Regions from separate parts of the Streptomyces sp. NPDC007162 genome, predicted to be linked through region 1. Evidence: riboswitches for the same ligand, from Rfam matches in the RefSeq annotation. Region 1 holds a riboswitch; each other region holds the start of a gene.

Evidence for each region. A riboswitch is a leader RNA that binds a small molecule or an ion and turns the genes downstream of it on or off. The one in region 1 is predicted to bind cyclic di-AMP.
Region 2: it holds a riboswitch for cyclic di-AMP, as region 1 does, so the genes downstream of both, ABZ646_RS05635 (transglycosylase SLT domain-containing protein) here and ABZ646_RS13540 (M23 family metallopeptidase) in region 1, are expected to answer to the same signal.
Region 3: it holds a riboswitch for cyclic di-AMP, as region 1 does, so the genes downstream of both, ABZ646_RS33195 (transglycosylase family protein) here and ABZ646_RS13540 (M23 family metallopeptidase) in region 1, are expected to answer to the same signal.

The regions. Positions count from the first base shown of each region.
Region 1 covers NZ_JBEYFC010000088.1:903-4,953, forward strand. The annotation lists gene ABZ646_RS13535 (pitrilysin family protein) at 1-1,001, shown strand, start outside; cyclic di-AMP (ydaO/yuaA leader) riboswitch at 1,193-1,356, shown strand; gene ABZ646_RS13540 (M23 family metallopeptidase) at 1,369-2,124, shown strand; gene ABZ646_RS13545 (GntR family transcriptional regulator) at 2,317-3,012, shown strand; gene ABZ646_RS13550 (HPr family phosphocarrier protein) at 3,283-3,564, opposite strand; gene ABZ646_RS13555 (GNAT family N-acetyltransferase) at 3,741-4,051, shown strand, end outside.
Region 2 covers NZ_JBEYFC010000028.1:6,991-11,041, forward strand. The annotation lists gene ABZ646_RS05630 (polyprenyl synthetase family protein) at 1-347, opposite strand, end outside; cyclic di-AMP (ydaO/yuaA leader) riboswitch at 1,243-1,439, shown strand; gene ABZ646_RS05635 (transglycosylase SLT domain-containing protein) at 1,445-1,927, shown strand; gene ABZ646_RS05640 (HAD family hydrolase) at 1,941-2,747, opposite strand; gene ABZ646_RS05645 (ATP-grasp domain-containing protein) at 3,366-4,051, opposite strand, start outside.
Region 3 covers NZ_JBEYFC010000383.1:1,305-5,355, reverse strand. The annotation lists gene eno (phosphopyruvate hydratase) at 104-1,390, opposite strand; gene ABZ646_RS33195 (transglycosylase family protein) at 1,679-2,380, opposite strand; cyclic di-AMP (ydaO/yuaA leader) riboswitch at 2,384-2,587, opposite strand; gene ABZ646_RS33190 (transglycosylase family protein) at 2,770-3,780, opposite strand; gene ABZ646_RS33185 (cytochrome P450) at 3,988-4,051, shown strand, end outside.

The sequences.
Region 1 (4,051 bases):
TCAGGGCGCCCGCCTTCGCCGACAGCGAGGTCGAGCGGCTGGTCCGCAACCGCCTCGACGAGATCCCGCACGAGCTGGCCAACCCCAGCCGCCGTGCCGCCAAGCAGCTCTACAAGGAGCTGTTCCCGGCGACCGCGCGGATGTCCCGCCCGCGCCAGGGCACCGAGGACACCGTCGAGAAGATCGACGCCGCCGCCGTACGCGCGTTCTACGACCGTCATGTGCGCCCCGCCACCGCCACCGCGGTCATCGTCGGCGACCTGACCGGCATCGACCTGGACGCGCTGCTCGGCGACACCCTGGGCGCCTGGACCGGCTCCACCGCCGAGCCCCGGCCGGTGCCACCGGTGACCGCCGACGACACCGGACGGGTCGTCATCGTGGACCGCCCCGGCGCCGTCCAGACGCAGCTGCTCATCGGCCGCGTCGGCCCCGACCGGCACGACCGGGTCTGGCCCGCCCAGGTGCTCGGCACCTACTGCCTGGGCGGCACCCTCACCTCCCGCCTGGACCGCGTGCTGCGCGAGGAGAAGGGCTACACGTACGGCGTCCGCTCCTTCGGGCAGGTGCTGCGCTCCGCCCCCGACGGCAGCGGTGCCTCCATGCTGGCCATCAGCGGCTCCGTGGACACCCCCAACACGGGCCCCGCCCTCGACGACCTGTGGACGGTTCTGCGCACCCTCGCCGCCGAGGGACTCACCGACGCCGAGCGCGACGTCGCCGTGCAGAACCTCGTCGGTGTGGCGCCGCTCAAGTACGAGACGGCGGCGGCCGTCGCCGGCACCCTCGCCGACCAGGTCGAGCAGCACCTGCCCGACGACTTCCAGGCCACGCTCTACCGGCAACTGGCCGCCACCGGCACCGTGGAGGCCACCGCGGCGGTCGTGAACGCCTTCCCGGTGGACCGTCTGGTGACCGTCCTCGTCGGCGACGCGGCGCAGATCAAGGAGCCCGTCGAGGCCCTCGGCATCGGCGAAGTGACCGTCGTCGCGGCGGAGTAGCCTCACGCGCGCGTGCGGAGCCCTGGCGGCCGTCGGCCACCAGGGCTCTCGTATGTCCGAATTGGGGCGGAGGTTGCCTTTCTGCCCTGTGGGATGCGCTACAAAAACCGCGATCCGTTTGAGTCTTGAAAGAACGCCACCGTAGTTTCCTTCGGGCTGTCCGTCAGGCACTGCGCCGCACCCGCGGCACCGGACAGCCATCGCCGAGTCCCCGTACGGCGCGAGCCAGGGGAGCCGGGGACCCACGCAGTCCCTGGGGTGAATCGGGCGCCCGCGCGTGTCGCGAGGGGGTCCGTAGGAGACCTTCCTGCTCCGAACCCGTCAGCTAACCCGGTAGGCGAGAGGGAAGGAAAGGACCAGCCTCTACATGGCGTTCATGTGCGCCTCCGGGAAGCACCGTCGTCCCGGCCGGGTGAAGCGCACCACCGCGCAGGCCGCCGGCATCGCGGCCCTCACCACCACCGGTGTCATCGGCACCGTCTCCGCCGCCCCGGCGCTCGCCGCCGAGAACTCCGTCGAGCAGACCGGTCTCACCCCGGTCATCACGGTCAGCGACTCGGTCGCCGAGCATGTCGACGCCCAGGCCGCCGCGCAGCAGGCCGAAGCCGAGCGCAAGGCGGCCGAGCAGGCCGCGCGCGAGAAGGCCGCGGCGCAGGCCGAGAAGGAGCGCGAGGCCAAGGCGCGGGCCGCGCGGGAGGCCGAGCGCAAGCGCCTCAACGCCTTCGTCGCTCCGATCAGCGACTCGTACGTGTCCACCGGCTACAAGACCGGCGGCTCCCTGTGGTCCTCCGGCTCCCACACCGGCATCGACTTCCACGCCGCCAGTGGCACGGTCGTGCACGCGGTCGGCACCGGCACGGTCGTCTCCACCGGCTGGGGCGGGGCGTACGGCAACCAGATCGTCATCAAGATGGCCGACGGCATGTACACCCAGTACGGCCACCTGTCGTCCATCGGCGTCTCCGTGGGGCAGCAGGTGACCCCGGGCCAGCAGATCGGCCTGTCCGGGTCCACCGGCAACACCACCGGCCCCCACCTCCACTTCGAGGCCCGCACGACCGCGGAGTACGGCTCCGACGTCGACCCGGTCGCCTACCTCCGCAAGCACGGCGTGAACGTCTGACGGCGGCTCTTTTCGGCGAGATCCTGCGAAGCCCCGGCAGCCTGCCGGGGCTTTCGCCGTTTTCGCGCCCCCACTGTCCAAAAAATACTCATGGATTCCGGCCCCCCGTCGGAAATTCCCGCGCATTGCAATAGAGTCGCGGAACCGGCGTCACTCGGCGGCGTTTCACGGGGATTAAGGCGGAGGTCGGACATGCGTATTCCGGCGCACTCGGTATGCACGGCGATCCGGGACGACATCGTCGCGGGTGTCCACGAGCGCGGCAGCCGGCTCACCGAGGAACTCCTGGCCCGCCGCTACGGCGTCTCGCGCGTCCCCGTCCGCGAGGCGCTGCGCACCCTGGAGGCCGAGGGCTTCGTCGTGACGCGCCGGCACGCGGGCGCGTGCGTGGCGGAACCGACCGAGCAGGAGGCCGCGGACCTGCTGGAGATGCGTCTGCTCCTGGAGCCGCTCGGCGCCCTGCGGGCCGCCCAGCGCCGCACCGAGGCCCACCTGAAGGTGCTGCGCGGGCTGGTCAGGCTGGGTCAGGAGCGGGCCAGGACGGGCAACAGCGACGACCTGCGCTCGCTGGGCGGCTGGTTCCACGAGACGCTCGCCCAGGCTTCCGCCAGCCACGCCCTGACCTCGACGCTCACCCAGTTGCGGCACAAGATCGCCTGGATGTACACGGTGGAGGCGCCCGTCAGTCCGGTGGACTCCTGGGCGGAGCACGGCGCGATCGTGGACGCCGTGGCGCGCGGTGACGGCGAGCGCGCCCGGGCGGTGACGGCCCTGCACACCGAGCGCTCCACGGTCTTCCACCGGCTCCGGTTTCCCGGCGCCGCCGAACGGGCGAACGGTGTGAGGACTTCGCAACGTCCCGTAAACATGTCGGGCGTGCGGCATTAACACGGGCGCCGTATACAAAGAGGTGTTATTCGGCGGGGCCTGTTTTTCGTCGCCCTTATTCAAGTGCGCCCTTATTCAAGCGTGCGCCCGTGTTCCAAGCGTGCACGCATGTCCAAACGTGCCCCCATGCCCAAACGTGCCCCTATTGAGGCGTGCCCTTGTGCAGTGTGCCGCTGATTCCGGCTGCGTGTCTTTCGGGCGCGAAAAGGGCGGGGCCGCGCCGGCCCCCGGAGGGGTGGCGCGGCCCCGGTCGTGCGGGCGCTGCGGTGCTCAGACGGTCTCGGGGAGTTCCTCGAGGCCCTCGGCGACCAGCTTGGCCAGGCGGTCGAGGGCGGCGTCCGCGCCCTCGGCGTCGGAGGCGAGGACGATCTCCTCGCCGCCCTGGGCGCCCAGCCCCAGGACAGCCAGCATGGAGGCCGCGTTGACGGGGCTGCCCCCGGCCTTGGCGATCGTGACCGGGACGCCTGCGGCCGTGGCGGCTCGGACGAAGATGGAAGCGGGGCGGGCGTGGAGGCCCTCGGCCCAGCCGACGTTGACGCGGCGCTCAGCCATGTGATGCTGCCCTTCGGTGTTCAGGGTTGTCTAGACCAGTTTTCCATATCGTGAAGCATCCCCGGAGCGGACCTGAGTCCCTCCGGGTGTGTCGCCGGACCGCGGCCTCGGTCCGGCTTCCGTCCTCCACAGACTGCCTCGCGCCGTTGTCGGACGCGAGCCGTACTCTGGGGCCCATGCAGACCCCGGCGGACCCGCAGGACCGGCACGAGTACCCGTCCCACTGGGAGGCTGACGTGGTGCTGCGCGACGGCGGTACCGCGCGCATCCGGCCCATCACCGTCGATGATGCCGACCGCCTGGTCAGCTTCTACGAGCAGGTCTCGGACGAGTCGAAGTACTACCGCTTCTTCGCGCCCTACCCCAGGCTCTCCGCCAAGGACGTCCACCGCTTCACTCACCACGACTTTGTGGACAGGGTGGGACTCGCGGCCACTATCGGCGGCGAGTTCATCGCAACCGTACGCTATGACCGCATTGGCGCCGA
Region 2 (4,051 bases), on a different contig from region 1:
GAGTTGCCCCAACGCGTGTTGGCGCTGTCCACACCGCGCCGCACGGAGGCCTCGTCCATGACGTCGTCGTGGTACAGGGTGGCGAGGTGGGTGAGCTCGACGACGACGGCCGACGGCACGACACCCGGCGCGTAGGGGTCGCCGAACTGGGCGGCGAGCATCACCAGCAGCGGCCGGAACCTCTTGCCGCCGGCCCGTACGAGGTGCTGCGCGGCCTCCGTGATGAAGGGGACCTCGCTCTTGGTGGCCTCTAGCAGGCCTTCCTCGACAGCCGCCAATCCAGCCTGGACATCGGCTTCCAGAGCCTGGTCCCGCACGCTCAGCCCGAACGGCCCGACGACGGTCACGAGGGTCTCCTGTCTGCTGGTGTCCACTGGCGATTACACGGTTTGTCGATAGGTCGCTGCCATCACTCAAGTCAGCGTATCCGGTCAGGTTTCGATCACGGAGGGCGCCCACGGTTACACCCCGGGCGTCACCGGATCACGACCGGTATGTTTTTGATCAGCCGATAAGACCTGACATCTACTGACTTAACAGGAACTGCGGACTCTTGTCCCGGTACGCGGCATACGCCGTGTCCCGAGCCGCCACCCGCCCGGGTACGGCGACGGCCACCCCCGGTGAATCGTTCCGCAGAGACGATCACACTCGCTCCGGCCGATGTCACCCACCTGGACGCACCCTCTCCGCCCGCCGAAGCGTCAGGGCCGCCACACCACGGACACCGGCTCGAACACCCCCTCCCCGGGTGACCAGAATCACGCGCCACACCGCTCGGCAACTCCCGGCACATCGCGAGGCCTTCGCGCGGCCTGCCGTCAACACGGCGACCACACCCGACGAATGACACCCGAAAGGCCTATTCGATCCCTAGGGCATCAAATTTCATCCAATCCGACAATTAGGACAATATCTGAAACCCGGGGCGTCACGGACTACTTCACAACCCCGGCAAGGCAACGCAGGCGGATTCCACGGATCCCTCATGTCTGCTTTGCCGCGATTGCGCTTTCGTGAAGTAGGTCACTTGGGCCCATATGTTCCAAGTGCCGCAAGATGCCCTCCCTCGCCTTTCCCTGTGCGTCAGTTGAGGCTTGGCGACCGCAAAGGATCAAGTGCCTCATACGCCTCAGACCAAGGTCAATCGGTGTGTTGTGTGAATCCACCACTTGTTCCGGACATGTGCTCTCGCATACGTTCCCGCTCGCCGGGCGGACGCCGAATCCTGCCGCCGCCCGTCCTAACCCATCGACGAGTTCATTCGTACGGCAGGAGCGGGGGAACCAGGTAAGTCGCCGGACCGGGGCGGCCGCCGTCATCGACGGACGCCGTCTCGGACCGGCTAGGGGTGAAGTCGCGTCGCCTTCGGGTGGCGCGGCCGGGCACTCCCCGAGCCCGAACCCGACAGCTCACCTCGCAGGCGACGGAGAGGAACTTCGCCATGCCCGCTGCCGCCCAGCCCCGCCGCACCCGCATCGCCCGCACGCTCGCCGTCATCGGTACCGGCGCCGCCGTACTCGCCCTCCCCCTCATCGGCGCGGCCAGCGCCTCCGCCGCCACCCCCGCCACCGCCACGACGGCCTCGACGACGCCCGCCGGGTACCCGAACAACCTCGACGGCTGGATCCGCGAGTCGCTCGCGATCATGGCCCAGAAGGGCATCCCGGGCTCCTACAACGGCATCTACCGCAACGTGATCCGCGAGTCGTCCGGCAACCCGCGGGCCATCAACCTCTGGGACTCCAACGCGGCCGCCGGCATCCCGTCCAAGGGCCTGCTCCAGGTGATCGACCCGACGTTCAACGCCTACCACGTGGCGGGCACGTCGTTCGACATCTACGACCCGGTCGCGAACATCACCGCCGCCTGCAACTACGCCGCCGCGCGGTACGGCTCGATCGACAACGTCTACGGCGCGTACTGACCGACGCCCCGCATCACACGAAGAGTCTTTCGAGGACGACGGCGATGCCGTCGTCCTCGTTCGACGTGGTGATCTCGTCGGCCCTCGCCCTGAGCTCCGGGTGCGCGTTGGCCATGGCCACTCCGTAGGCCGCCCAGTCGAGCATCGGGATGTCGTTGGGCATGTCACCGAAGGCGATGGCCCGTTCGGGACACAGCCCCAAGTGGTCGGCGGCCAGCGCCAGCCCGGTCGCCTTGGTCACCCCGCATGGCTGGAGCTCCACCGTCCCCGGCCCCGACATGGTGACCGTCGCCAGCGAACCCACCACCGCGCGGGCGGTCGCCGCCAGTTCGTCGTCGGACAGGGTGTGGTGGCGCAGCAGCACCTTGCTGATGGGCGCGCACCACAGGTCGTCACGCCGTTCCACGCGCAGCGCGGGCAGCGTGGGGTGGGGCATCAGATAGCCCGGTTCGATGAGCGTGAGCCCGTCCACGCCGTCCTGGTCGACCGCCGCGTACACCTGGCCGACCTCCGCCTCGATCTTGCCGAGCGCGGTCTCCGCCAGCTCCCGGTCCAGGGTGACCGACCACAGCAGACGGTGCGTGCCGGCGTCGTACACCTGCGCGCCCTGGCCGCAGACCGCGAGCCCCGTGCAGCCGAGGTCGTCGAGGAGCGGGCGCACTCTCGGTGCGGGGCGGCCGGTCACCACGAGGTGCGTGGCGCCGGCCCGGTCGGTCCGCGCCAGGGCGGCGAGCGACCGGTCCGAGAGGGTGTCGTCGGCACGCAGCAGCGTGCCGTCCAGGTCGGTGGCGATCAGTGAGTACGGGGAGGGTGCGACCATGATCAGAGAATACGGACAGCACGCCTCTGGGACTCACTGTGCGTTTCGGCCTCAAGTGGCGCCCGCCGCCTCGGTGATGGGGTGTTGTCAGTGAGGCCGAATACGTTCGCGGTGAGGTGGCGGCACCGGTGCGACGGGGGCGGTCGTGGTGACATACGGGACGGCGGGTCTCCGTGCGCATCTGCGGGAGGCGTCGGCCGCGGCGCTGGAGCGGTTTCCGGCGCAGTGGAGACCAGGACCCCCGCACGTCGGCCGGTATCCGGCGGCCGACGCCGACGGTCGCAGCCCTGATGCGGCGACCGGCCACAACGCCGAGCGTCAGGACGAGGCCGAAAGGCGCCTGGCGGATCCGGGCAGGGCGCGCTCGCACTGCCCGTGCCGACTGCTCAACGGCGTCGAGATGCCGTGCAACTGCCGGAGGACCCCGTCTGGAGTGCGTTGCCGGTCGAGGAGATCGGGCGGATAGGACTCCGGTTCGACGGGGACGGCGACGACGCCGAACTGGACGAGGAGCCAGCCCTGTTGGGCTTGGGGTGGCACGGCCGGGACGGGTGACGGCCCGGGACGGGGCGAGCGTCGGGGGGCGAGAGCCGGGTCCGGGGCCGAACACGGTGGCGCCTACCTCCCGGAGGTGCCGGAACCGCGCCGGTTCGTCCGCCACAGCTGGTACAGGTGCTTCGCCCCAGGACGCACGAACCGCGCGAGCATCGTGACGAACGGCAGCGGGTCGTCACCCGCCAGCCAGGCCAGCTCGGTGCCGCTCGGCCGCCCGGGCGCGTGCGGCGTCGTATAGCCGCTGCGGCGGTAGGCCAGGAGGGCGGGCAGGTCGATGTTCTCCACGACATACCGGTGGCCGGCGCGCTGTTCCCCCTCCGGAACGCGGCGACCGGTCAGATCCAGGTGCATGGCGCGGACCACGTCCACACCCGAATCGCTCTCGAAGAGCCGGAACTGGGCGCCCACGCGCGGGTTGAAGTCGAGCAGCTTGTACTGCCCGTCGCGACGGTCGAAGCGCAGGTCGAGGTCGATGATGCCGGTGAAGCCGATCTGTTTGATGAAACGCGCGGCGAGATCCGCGAGTTCCGGGTTGTCCACGACGTACGCGTTCGCGGTCATGCCCGCGTGCGGCGGCCAGGAGCGCACCTTCACCCCGGTGAACAGGGCGCGCGGAGTGGAGTCGGCGTCGAAGTAGGCGTGCACGATCCAGTCCTCGGCCTCCTCCCGCGGCAGGTACTCCTGGAGGATGACACCCGGATGGGTGCCCCAGTCACGGGCGAGGGTGAGCAGCCCCTCCCGGGTGGCGA
Region 3 (4,051 bases), on a different contig from region 1:
CCGCCTCCCTGATACGTGCGTACGTCCCCGCACACGGTACGGGACCGGGTACGGGGACGTTCGTACGACTGGCTAAGCCTTACCCACTAGAGGGGGTACCGGCTCAGCCCTTGAAGCGGGGGAACGCGGAGCGGCCGGCGTACACCGCCGCGTCGTCGAGGATCTCCTCGATGCGCAGCAGCTGGTTGTACTTGGCGACGCGCTCGGAGCGGGCCGGGGCGCCGGTCTTGATCTGGCCGCAGTTGGTGGCGACGGCCAGGTCGGCGATGGTGACGTCCTCGGTCTCGCCGGAGCGGTGGGACATCATGCACTTGAAGCCGTTGCGCTGGGCGAGCTCGACGGCGTCCAGGGTCTCGGTGAGCGAGCCGATCTGGTTCACCTTCACCAGGAGGGCGTTGGCGGTGCCCTCCTCGATGCCGCGGGCCAGGCGCTCCGGGTTGGTGACGAACAGGTCGTCGCCGACGATCTGCACCTTGTCGCCGAGCTTGTCGGTGAGGACCTTCCAGCCCGCCCAGTCGTCCTCGAACAGCGGGTCCTCGATGGAGACCAGCGGGTAGGAGGCGACGAGCTCCTCGTAGTACTCGGTCATCTCGGCGGCCGAGCGGGACTTGCCCTCGAACTCGTACTTGCCGTCCTTGTAGAACTCGGACGCGGCGACGTCGAGCGCGAGCGCGATCTGCTCGCCGGGGACGTAACCGGCCTGCTTGATGGCCTCCAGGATGAGGTCGAGCGCGGCGCGGTTGGACTCCAGGTTCGGGGCGAAGCCGCCCTCGTCGCCGAGGCCGGTGGCCAGGCCCTTGCCCTTCAGGACCTTCTTCAGGGTGTGGTAGACCTCGGCACCCCAGCGCAGCGCCTCGGAGAAGGACTCCGCGCCGATCGGGGCGATCATGAACTCCTGGATGTCGACGTTGGAGTCCGCGTGCGAGCCGCCGTTGAGGATGTTCATCATCGGCACCGGCAGCAGGTGCGCGTTCGGGCCGCCCAGGTAGCGGAACAGCGGCAGGTCGGACGCCTCGGAGGCGGCGTGCGCGACGGCCAGGGAGACACCGAGGATGGCGTTGGCGCCGAGCGAGCCCTTGTTGTCGGTGGCGTCCAGGTCGAACATGGCCTGGTCGATCAGGCGCTGCTCGGTGGCGTCGTAGCCGACCAGCTCCGGGCCGATCTGCTCGATCACGGCGAGGACGGCCTTCTCGACACCCTTGCCGAGGTAGCGGTTGGGGTCGCCGTCACGGAGCTCGATGGCCTCGAAGGCACCGGTGGAGGCGCCGGAGGGAACGGCGGCACGACCCGTGCTGCCGTCGTCGAGGCCGACCTCGACCTCGACCGTGGGGTTGCCTCGGGAGTCCAGGATTTCCCGGGCTACGACGACGTCGATGGACGGCACGAGCATCTCCTTCTTGGGATGTGACGCTGGTTGTGCGGGGCGCACGCGGACCTGGTCGGCCCTTGCTCAGCCTTGCGACTAGAGCCTAACCGTCCCAGGGCCGTCAGCCAGCCGACCGACCGGCCCGTGGACACCCTGACGGTACTCATTGTTCATGCGCGGAACAAAGGGGGGCCCGATGAAGAACGGGAGAAGAGCGGGTCAAGGAGTGTGGCCGCAAAGAGAAACCCCGCTCCGGTGCGTTCGGGGGAAAACGCACCGGAGCGGGGGCCCGTGGGGGACGGGGGCTGAGCCTTACTTCAGGTGCAGCTGCTGGCCCGGGTAGATGACGTCGGCGTCGTCGACGATGTCCTTGTTCAGCTTGAACAGGGCCTGCCAGCCGCCCTTGACCTTGTGCTTCTCGGCGATCGAGCTGAGGGTGTCGCCCTTGACGACCTTGTACTCGCCGTCGCCCTTCCTGACCTTCTTGCCGGTCGGAGTGGTGACGGTCTTCTTGGCGGCCGGACGCTCGGCGGACCGGGAGGCGGGCTGGGTGTCCGTCGTGCGGCTGCTCGTGCCGGCGCCGCTGCTCGACGAGCCGGAGGAGCTGGAGCCGGAGGAGCTGGAGCCGCCGCCCGTGTAGGCGGCGCCGGACAGGCCCTTGCCGCAGACCGGCCAGGCACCCTTGCCCTGGGCGGCGAGGACCTTCTCGGCGATCTGGATCTGCTGCGCCTTGGTGGCCTGGTTGGCCTGCGGGGCGTAGGCGGTGCCGCCGTACGCGGCCCAGGTGGAGGCGGAGAACTGCAGACCGCCGTAGTAGCCGTTGCCGGTGTTGATGGCCCAGTTGCCACCGGACTCGCACTGGGCGACGGTGTCCCACTCGGAGGCGGTGGCGGCGGAGGCGCTGCCGACCGCCATCAGCGGGGCGGCGACGGCGGCACCGGTGACACCGGCGACGGCGATGGCGCGGACGGCCTTGGACGGACGACGGTGCTTGCCCTTGCCGGAAAACAGCATGGAAGATCCCCTCACCGACGCCTGCGAGGTGAGCTGTCGGGTTCGGGCCGGTTGAGTTGCCCGGCCGCACGTCCGCTTTCGCGAGACGCGCGGCTCCACCCCTAGCCGGTTCCGGCGGCCTTTCGGCCGTGAGGCCCCTGAGGGCTCAACTGCCGGACCCGGCGCTTACCTTGGGTCCCCCGCTCCTGCCTACGGCGCTTGACGCGACGACTGTTCCCGGGCGGCCGCTGGCAGGACTCGGCGTTGCGACAGCCGGGGCTCGTGGTGACGAGCGGCCTTGACCGTAAACAGACGATCAGGTGAATTTCAAAGATGATCAGGGCTTCTGAGACTCATCCCACACTTTCACCAAAACAGACATTAACCTCGAAGCGGGACGCCAACTCCCGCTACTTTTGGCCCGTTTCGCTGCCGAGTTTCAGGGTCTGACCGGGGGCGATGTCGTTCGGGTCGGTGCCGATGTCCGCCTTGTTCGCGGCATAGAGCGCGCGCCACCCGCCGTCGAGACCAAGGGAGTCGGCGATGGAGGCGAGGGTGTCACCGTCGCGGACGGTGTAGGTGCCGGCGTCGACGGAGGCGTGACGACCGGAGGATGCCGCCTTCTGACCGTTTGTCACGTTTTCATCCGCCGAGTCACCGCGATGCTTGCCACCGCCACTGACGGCACCCGTGTCGACCAGGCTCCAAGAGCTGCCGGTCTGCCACGAATTGTCCGAGTCGTCACCTGCGTCCGGGACCACCGGGTTCTCGCTCGCCTCCGTGGCGGCGGAGGCGGAAGGCGTCGACTTGCCTGCCTTGTCTTCCTTGCCCGACTTGTCGGGGGTGGCCGCCTTGGAGTCGCCGCTCGCACTGGAACTCGGGGCGGGGGACGCGGATTCGGTCCCGGAACCCTTCGCCGTGGACGAGGCACCGGAGTCGGTCGAGGAGGACGAGTCCGACAGCCCGGAGGACGAGTCGGCGGAATCGGAGGAACCGGACGAATCATTCGATCCGTCGAGGCCCGTGTCGACGTTCACCGAGACGTCGTCCGACGAGAGCCCGGCCAGCAGGGCGCAGGTCCGCCAGGGCTTGGTGCCCTGGTCGGCGAGTATCTTCTCGGCGACCGCGATCTGCTGCGAACGGCTCGCCTGGTCGGGCGTGGCGGCGTAGTCCGTGCCGCCGTACTTGTCCCAGTCATCCTGGGACATCTGCAGCCCGCCGTAGTAGCCGTTGCCGCTGTCCATGCTCCACGAGCCGGCGCTCTCGCACTCGGCCACCTTGTCCCAGGTGGTGCCGTCGGCCGCGTTGGCGCTCGCCGCACCGAGCAGCGGGATCGCGATGGCGGAGCCGGTCACTCCGGCCGCGACGAGAAGAGCCGGAGCCTGACGGGGGCGACGGTGACGACCGTTCCCGGAGAGCATGCGGAAACCTTTCGAGCGACAGCGGTGACCTGCGCGACGGGTCCCGCAGGGGCGCCGCGCTGATGGGTGAACGTATCGGCAGACGATCACTTGTCACAAGTCAATCCCTTGCAGATCACGTGAAGATCACAGACGTGAGCGCGCCTCACGTTCTGCTCGACCGCCCCGAGACGGCGTGCACGGACCGCCTCCGGATACGGTCTTCCCGTGAACGTCCCGAACACCGCTCCTGAACTCTTCAGCTGGGAGTTCGCCGCCGACCCCTACCCGG